2 regions of the Natronincola ferrireducens genome follow, and region 1 is predicted to be linked to the other one. Evidence: riboswitches for the same ligand, from Rfam matches in the RefSeq annotation. Region 1 holds a riboswitch; the other holds the start of a gene.
What was found. A riboswitch is a leader RNA that binds a small molecule or an ion and turns the genes downstream of it on or off. The one in region 1 is predicted to bind S-adenosylmethionine.
Positions count from the first base shown of each region.

Region 2: another riboswitch for S-adenosylmethionine. It lies ahead of BLS22_RS01870 (methionine ABC transporter ATP-binding protein); the one in region 1 lies ahead of BLS22_RS10085 (O-acetylhomoserine aminocarboxypropyltransferase/cysteine synthase family protein).

Region 1 is NZ_FNFP01000004.1:51,555-55,635, forward strand. Features, by position in the region: gene metA (homoserine O-acetyltransferase MetA) at 1-539, opposite strand, end outside; gene BLS22_RS10085 (O-acetylhomoserine aminocarboxypropyltransferase/cysteine synthase family protein) at 570-1,862, opposite strand; SAM riboswitch class I at 1,957-2,061, opposite strand; gene BLS22_RS10090 (GNAT family N-acetyltransferase) at 2,743-3,366, shown strand; gene BLS22_RS10095 (peptidylprolyl isomerase) at 3,396-4,081, opposite strand, start outside.
Region 2 is NZ_FNFP01000001.1:408,885-412,965, reverse strand. Features, by position in the region: gene BLS22_RS01875 (YerC/YecD family TrpR-related protein) at 134-463, opposite strand; SAM riboswitch class I at 684-788, shown strand; SAM riboswitch class I at 866-970, shown strand; gene BLS22_RS01870 (methionine ABC transporter ATP-binding protein) at 1,044-1,841, shown strand; gene BLS22_RS01865 (methionine ABC transporter permease) at 1,843-2,493, shown strand; gene BLS22_RS01860 (MetQ/NlpA family ABC transporter substrate-binding protein) at 2,498-3,328, shown strand; gene BLS22_RS01855 (hypothetical protein) at 3,504-3,704, shown strand; gene BLS22_RS01850 (Na+/H+ antiporter NhaC family protein) at 3,862-4,081, opposite strand, start outside.

The sequences.
Region 1 (4,081 bases):
AAAAGCTTTATGTTTTTTTTGTTAATGGTATGGGGAAAGACACCAAACATTTTATTTTGTAAGGGATATTTTAAAATTCCATAATGATGATATAGTCCTGCCTGAGCCCCCCAACAAATATGAAGGGTGGAGGTGACATTAGTCAATGTCCAATCCATAATTTCTTTTAGCTCTTCCCAATAGGTGACTTCATGGAAATCCAAATGCTCTATAGGGGCTCCAGTAATGATAAAGCCATCAAACTTCTCATCCTTTACCTCATCAAAGGTTTTATAAAAGGTGGTCAAATGCTTTTCCGGGGTATTCTTTGAACTATGATTTTTAGGATGCAGGAGGACAATATCCACCTGTAGAGGAGAATTCCCCAATTGTCTTAAGATTTGAACCTCAGTAGTAATTTTTGTAGGCATTAAGTTTAGAATACCAATTTTTAAAGCCCGGATATCCTGACTCAATGCACGGCTTTCTGTCATGACAAAAATATTTTCCTTGTTTAAAACTTCGGTAGCGGGAAGATTATCGGGTATTTTTACTGGCATTTAATGAAATTCCTCCTTTTGAATCTATTTTTACTGACGCTTTGATTTCTCAAGAGCTGTATCCAAGTCGTCAATCAAATCTGCTGCATCTTCTATTCCCACAGAAATACGAATCATGTCAGGGGTAACACCAGCAGCCCTTTGTTCTTCCTCTGTTAGCTGAGCATGGGTTGTACTGGCAGGATGAATCACAAGGGATTTTGTATCTGCTACATTGGCCAATAGAGAAAATAACTCTAGACTGTCGATAAATGTTCTTCCTGCCTCTAGGCCCCCCTTAATACCAAAAGTAAAAATGGAGCCAGCCCCCTTAGGTAAGTATTTTTGTGCTAAGTCATAATATTTATTATCTTCTAGACTAGGATAATTCACCCAGTCAACAAGGGGATGATTAACTAAAAAATCTACAATTTTCTTTGTGTTTTCTACGTGGCGTTGTACCCTCAGGGATAGAGTTTCAAGTCCCTGAATAAATAAAAAGGCATTGAAGGGGCTTAGGGTAGCACCTGTATCTCTTAGAAGCTGCACTCTAGCTTTGACAATATAAGCAAGAGGGCCAAAGGTTTCTGTATAGCTTACGTTGTTATAGGAGGGGTCGGGTTTTGTAAAGGATGAAAATCTGTGGCTTCCAGTCCAATCAAAGGTTCCACCATCTACAATTACCCCACCAATGGAGCTTCCATGACCCCCAATGAACTTTGTTGCAGAGTGGACAACAATATCTGCACCAAACTCGATAGGACGAATTAAATAAGGGGTCCCAAAGGTATTGTCTACAATAAGAGGCAATCCGTTTTCATGGGCAATCTTTGCTACTGCTTCGATATCAATTAAATTAATGCTAGGATTACCTATTACTTCTACATAAATAGCTTTCGTTTTTTCATTAATAGCTGCTGCAAAGTTTTGTGGGTCATCAGAATCTACAAATACTGTTTTGATGCCCATTCTTGGTAGGGTAGAAGCAAATAGATTATAGGTACCTCCATACAAGGTGCTGGCAGAAATAATTTCATCCCCAACCTCAGCAAGGTTTTGGATAGCGTAGGTAATAGCTGCTTGACCAGAAGATACTGCCAAAGCTCCTACACCTCCCTCTAGGGCAGCGATTCGTTCTTCGAACACCGCTGTTGTAGGATTGCCAATTCTTGTATAGATGTTGCCAGCTTCCTTAAGACCAAATAGATTAGCTGCATGCTCTGCACTATTAAATACATAGGCACAGGTTTGGTAAATGGGAACTGCTCTTGAACCTGTAGTAGGGTCTGGTTTCTGTCCTGCATGGACCTGAAGTGTGTCAAATCTCAAATTTTTTTGTGACATTTTAATATCGCTCCTTTTTAATAGTAGTATTGAAATACAAAAAAGCTCCTCCAAGAGAATGGAGAAGCTTATAAGCATATATGGATTAGTTATCCTCTCATCTCTTAGGTAAATATACCTACAGGATTTAGCACCATGCACATAGTATGCTGGTTGCCGGGCTTCATAGGGCCAGTCCCTCCGCCACTCTTTATAAGAGTTAAGTATGAAGTTTTATGTTATATAATTTATCACCCAGTAAAGGTTATGTCAAGGTTTTTTTAAAAAATAAAAATAATTAAATCTATTTTAAATTTTTCATCTGTTAAATTCTGTTGTTGATTTTATGGTAGTTAATAATATTGAAAAATGTTGGAGCAGGTCATTTATAGAATCCTTCTAAAATCCTCAGAAGTACATTAATAAAATTATAGAGCCTATAGAATAAACTGTATATTTATAAAATTATAAAAAATATGTTATAATAATTAAATAGAAATGAATAAATACATAGATATAATAATCTGTATAAAAAGATAAAACCAGGGATAAAACACGAATTTCAATAGAATTTTGTGCTATTATCAAGAGGAAATTCCCTTATACCCTTTAATTATCTATCATATTTAAGAAAAACATATATTTATCTAATATAATTCTACAAATAGTTTAAAAAGTATTTGTTTTGGGTATAAAATATTAAAATATTTACTAAAAACAAATAAAAATATAAAAAATATAAATTTAATGAGGATATAATACAAAAATACTTTGCAAATGTGATTTTTATAAATATACAAGTTTGACAAAAATATCAAGGGGGTGTGGTAGGCTTCATCTGACCAGAATGAAGTAAGAAAGAGAAAAGAAAGACGATAAGAATAAATAAAGGGAGGATACAATGAGTATTAACAAAGCTTATGCTCAAGCATTAGGGGCACATGAAGTGGAGGATCTAAAGGTTACGAAGGCAACTGTGGAGGATGTTGAAGGAATATTGGCAGTAGCAGCTTCTGTAGGAACCGATAGCAAAGACCATAGAAAAGGATTTTTAATGGATAACTATTTAAAGGATAAGAAAAAGTATGGGGAGAAGTTTAAAAATGATGTTGAAAATTCAAAGCTATTTTATGTCATTAAAAAAGGAGAACGGGTTTTAGGATTTCTCTTGGCCTACACAAAAGAACAATGGATTAACATGGAACCCACTTGGCTTTTTAAGACTATGTGGAAGGGAGATTTTGATAAAAAATCTCTGAAAAAATTTGTTGTTCTCGAAAAAATTGCCGTTCGCTCAAACTTAACGGGATTAGGTATAGGAAGTAAGCTATACAAACGATTTAAAGAAGATGCTAAAGCTATGGGGATTAAGGATATGTTTTCCGAGACGATTATTTCACCAAAGCCAAATTTTGCATCTATGGAATTTGCAATTAAACAACAGTACAATTTGGCAGGGATTCGATACGAAAAATTCGAGGGTAAAGTTCTTACCGACATCGTTTATCATAGAAAATTATTATAAAAGACGACCCAACTGGGTCGTCTTTGTATTTATAAGTTTACTTTTACTTCATATTTACCCTTTAATTCATTTACTCTATTTGAGTACAGATCATGCTGTTTTTGACCAAGAAGTTGTTGCGCTAATTGACCTTTAACATCTTCAAAAGACTTCATTTCTTCGGGATTTTGCTCAAATACCTTAATAATATGGTGACCAAATTGAGTTTTTACAGGCTTGCTAATCTCATTCTTTTCCATGCTGAAAACAGCTTCTTCAAATTCAGGTACCATTTGTCCCCTAGGAAAAGCACCTAGGTTTCCGCCCTGAGCCTTTGAAGGACATTTTGAATATTTTTCAGCGGCTTCCTCAAAGGAAAGACCCCCTTCAAGCTCTTTAATAATTGCTTCAGCTTCTTCTTCACTATCTACAAGAATGTGACTAGCTTTTGCAGTAGCTGGATTTTTAAAATGATCTTTATGGGATTCGTAATACTCGCCTAATTCCTTTTCGTCAAGGGCTACAGTTTTTACCAATTTGTTAATGGCATATTGCTTTAAAAAACTTTCTTCTACTTTTTTCAACTCTTTTTGAAAGGTTTCATCTTTATCTAGACCGTTGTCTAAAGCATCTAGATAAAACAATTCTTGGTTTATAAGCTCTTCTAACAATCTTTTTTTGCCTTCCTCCGATTGAAATTGTGCAGCCCTTTGTGGATCAATGCCCCTCATAAGTA
Region 2 (4,081 bases), on a different contig from region 1:
ATTATATCCTCCACTATTGCTTGGAATGATACCAATTACAAGACCGAGAGGTTTTTATAAAACATCAACAATTATCTTTCAACAGAACCCAACTTAAAAACAGGGAAATCCTAATGTTAGGATTTCCCTGTTTTTATTCTTGTTGTAAATCTTCTTCACTTTGTTTTTGTTGTTCGTCTAACCTTTTTAGGACTAGCTTATATCCGTCGGCCCCATAATGAAGGCAACGATTAACTCTACTAATGGTGGCGGTACTGGCCCCCGTAGTTTTTTCTATTTCAATGTAGGTTCGCCCTTCCTTCAGTAGCTTGGCAACCTCTAGCCTTTGGGATATGGATTGAATTTCTTTAATGGTGCAAACATCTTCAAAAAATCTATAGCACTCCTCTACTGTCTCTAGCTCTAAAATCGCTTCAAATAACGCATCGGTAAATCCATCTTTAATTCTTGACTGATAAGACATCATCTCACCCCAAACATACATTTTAATATAAACTTCTACCTTTTTCTCCTTTTTCCTTTTAATTAAATAAAAATTTTTCTGACAAAATAATATATCTCCGTTGTTACCTACAGAAAAAATAACAACAAAAATTTATTTTATTTTTATTATTGACTTTTTTTCCAAAAACTAATATAATGTATTTTATGATTGAAGTAAAAAATTAAATCGAATTATTATACTCTTATCAAGAGAGGTGGAGGGACTGGCCCGATGAAACCCGGCAACCGCGATTACGATCGAAGGTGCCAATTCCTGCAACACATTATGTGTTGAAAGATGAGGGAGGAATCTATACTTTTGATGCCTCTTTCGTTGTGAAAGTGGTTTTTTTATTATAAAAATTTAATACTTAATGAAACACTCTTATCAAGAGAGGTGGAGGGACTGGCCCGATGAAACCCGGCAACCGCGATTACGATCGAAGGTGCCAATTCCAGCAGCACATCATGTGCTGAGAGATGAGGGAGGGAACTATTGTTTTGGTGCCTCTTTCGTCGAGAAAGTGGTTTTTTTATTTTATAGAAAGAGGTGTAAAACCATGATTGAGTTAAAAAACATCAGTAAGCTTTATGAATCAAAGGAGGGGAATGTTTTAGCCTTAAAGAACATCAGTTTAACCGTAGATAAGGGAGATATCTACGGTATCATGGGTCTTAGCGGTGCTGGAAAATCTACTTTGATCCGTTGTATTAATCTACTAGAGAAGCCTACCTCAGGAGAGGTTCGGATAGATGGTATCGACCTAACAAAGCTTTCTCCTAATAACCTTAGAAAATGCCGTCGAGATATGGGTATGATTTTTCAAAATTATCATTTGCTAACCAGTAGAACTGTAGAGAAAAATGTAGCCTATCCCCTAGAGTTGGATGGTATGAAAAAAGACGAAATAAAGATTAGAGTTCATCAATTGCTAGAATTAGTAGGCCTTCAAGACAAAAAGAATCATTACCCTTCTCAATTAAGTGGGGGACAAAGACAAAGGGTTGCTATTGCCAGGGCTTTAGCCACAAATCCCAAAATATTGTTAAGTGATGAAGCTACTTCTGCCTTAGATCCCATCACCAGTAGAAGCATCTTGAACCTATTAAGAGAAATTAATGAAAAGTTAGATATTACAGTTGTACTGATTACCCATCAAATGGAGGTTATTCAACAAATCTGTAAGAAGGTGGCTGTGTTAAAGGACGGAGAGATTGTAGAGAGGGGTTGTGTAAACCAAATATTTAAGACACCTCAGCATCCCTATACCAATCTCCTATTGGGTAACAAGGCCTTCGAAAAACATCAGCCTATACCACTGGATTTGTTCAGAAATGTAAAGGTAGGAGGTTTATAAAATGGATAAATTATTGAGCTTGATTATTCCTTCTCTACAGGAAACACTTTATATGGTTTCAATATCTACCCTAATAGCTGTTTTGATTGGAACACCTATAGGAATTATTTTGGTGATTACTAGAAAAAATCATATTATGGAAAATAAAGGGCTCCACAACATTTTTTCCTATATTGTCAATATAGGGAGATCCTTTCCCTTTATCATCCTGATGATTTCTATCATTCCTTTTACTAGAGGAATTGTGGGGACTTCTATCGGAACAACTGCCGCTATTGTTCCTTTGACGGTAGCTACCATTCCCTTCTTTTCTAGAATTATAGAAAATGCTCTATTGGAGGTTAATAAAGGCGTTATAGAAGCCTCTCAAGCTATGGGAGCTACAAACCTACAAATTATTTATAAGGTTTTGATTCCAGAAAGCATGCCAGCTATTATCCTAGGCATTACCATTACTCTAGTAAATGTCATTGGCTATTCAGCCATGGCGGGGGCTGTAGGAGGAGGTGGTCTAGGGGATTTAGCAATACGCTATGGTTATCATCGTTTTGATAAAAACCTTATGATATGGACAGTACTTGTATTGATTGTCATGGTACAGTTCATACAGATTTCAGGAACTATTTTAGCTAAAAAAATTGACAGGAGGTAACAATATGAAAAAGAAAAGTATTTTATTTATTATTGGATTATTGGTAATTAGTTTATTAGCAGGCTGCACCCAAGCTGAAGATACAAGTGGTGATACTGCTATAACAGAGGAAGAAACAGCTATAATAAAGGTTGGTGCCACCCCAGTTCCCCATTCAGAAATATTAGAATTTATTAAACCTATTCTAGCAGATAAAGGTATCACGTTAGATATTGTAGAATTTACTGATTACGTTACACCAAACCTAGCTTTAGGTGATGGAGAAATTGATGCCAACTTTTTTCAGCACGTTCCCTATATGGAAACTTTTGCAGCTAACAATGGTTTAGAATTAACTGCTGCCACAAAGGTTCATGTAGAGCCTTTAGGCTTATATTCTAAAAAACTTACTAGCATTGAAGAATTAGAGGATGGTGCAACTATTGCTATCCCCAATGACCCAACCAATGGCGGTAGAGCTCTTTTATTACTTCAATATTATGGATTCATTGAATTGAAAGAGGATGCTTCCTTAACAGCCACCGAAATGGATATTGCATCTAACCCTAAAAATTTAAAATTTATTTCTTTAGAATCTCCACAACTACCTAGAGCTTTGGATGATGTTGAGGCTGCTATTATCAACACCAATTATGCTCTAGAGGCTGGATTTAACCCTATAAATGATTCATTAATCATGGAGGATGCCAACTCTCCCTATGCCAACGTATTAACCATTCGTTCTGAAGATAAAAACAATGAAAAAATTCTAACTTTAATTGAAATATTAAATTCTTCAGAGGTTAAGGAATTCATTGAAACTAAATATCAAGGAGCAGTAGTACCTGCTTTTTAATTAGTGTCATAAAGCCATCATTTTTTCTAATGATGGCTTTTCTTCATGGTCTTTTATTGGTGCTCTATCCTTTCCTGAAGCTATGTTTTAAAAGGTCCAGCATATAGATATGTATCATTTGCCATTTTTAATTATAAAGCTATTGCAGATACTACTAAAATAGGAGGGATAGTTGATGAAGAAAAAACAACATGCTCCACGAAATCCTCAGGATATTATTGATTCTACCTACAATCAAAGGGATTTTGAAATACCCGAAAAGGATATGAACTCCTATGTCATGCCTTTGGATATGATGCGGGATGTAGATGCCTTTGATTCCAGAAAGTTTTATGAAAAGGAATGGAATGATAGCTTCAAAAACTATAAAAAATAAAAATGGCTGACACCAAATTAAAGATTTGGTGTCAGCCACTTTCAAAGACTTCAAAATACTAAAATCCTCAATCCATAAAAACCTAGTTTCCTTTAAATTTTCCTGACTGTTATGTTGATTTTCCATCTGTTATTCGTCTATTTCAGTAGTAATATTTCTAAGACTCCATCTCAATAGAGATAGCTTTTTCTATTTTAAACTCACTTCCCACTATCATGGTTACGATGGGGAAAAGGTAACAAAGTACAGCATAGGGTATATAACTTGTTATAGAAACACCTGAAATCATTCCAATAATTAATGCATTTACATTCCAGGGTATCAATGGTGCGATGACGGTTCCTGTATCTGAAATTGTTCTTGCTAGAATTCTATTG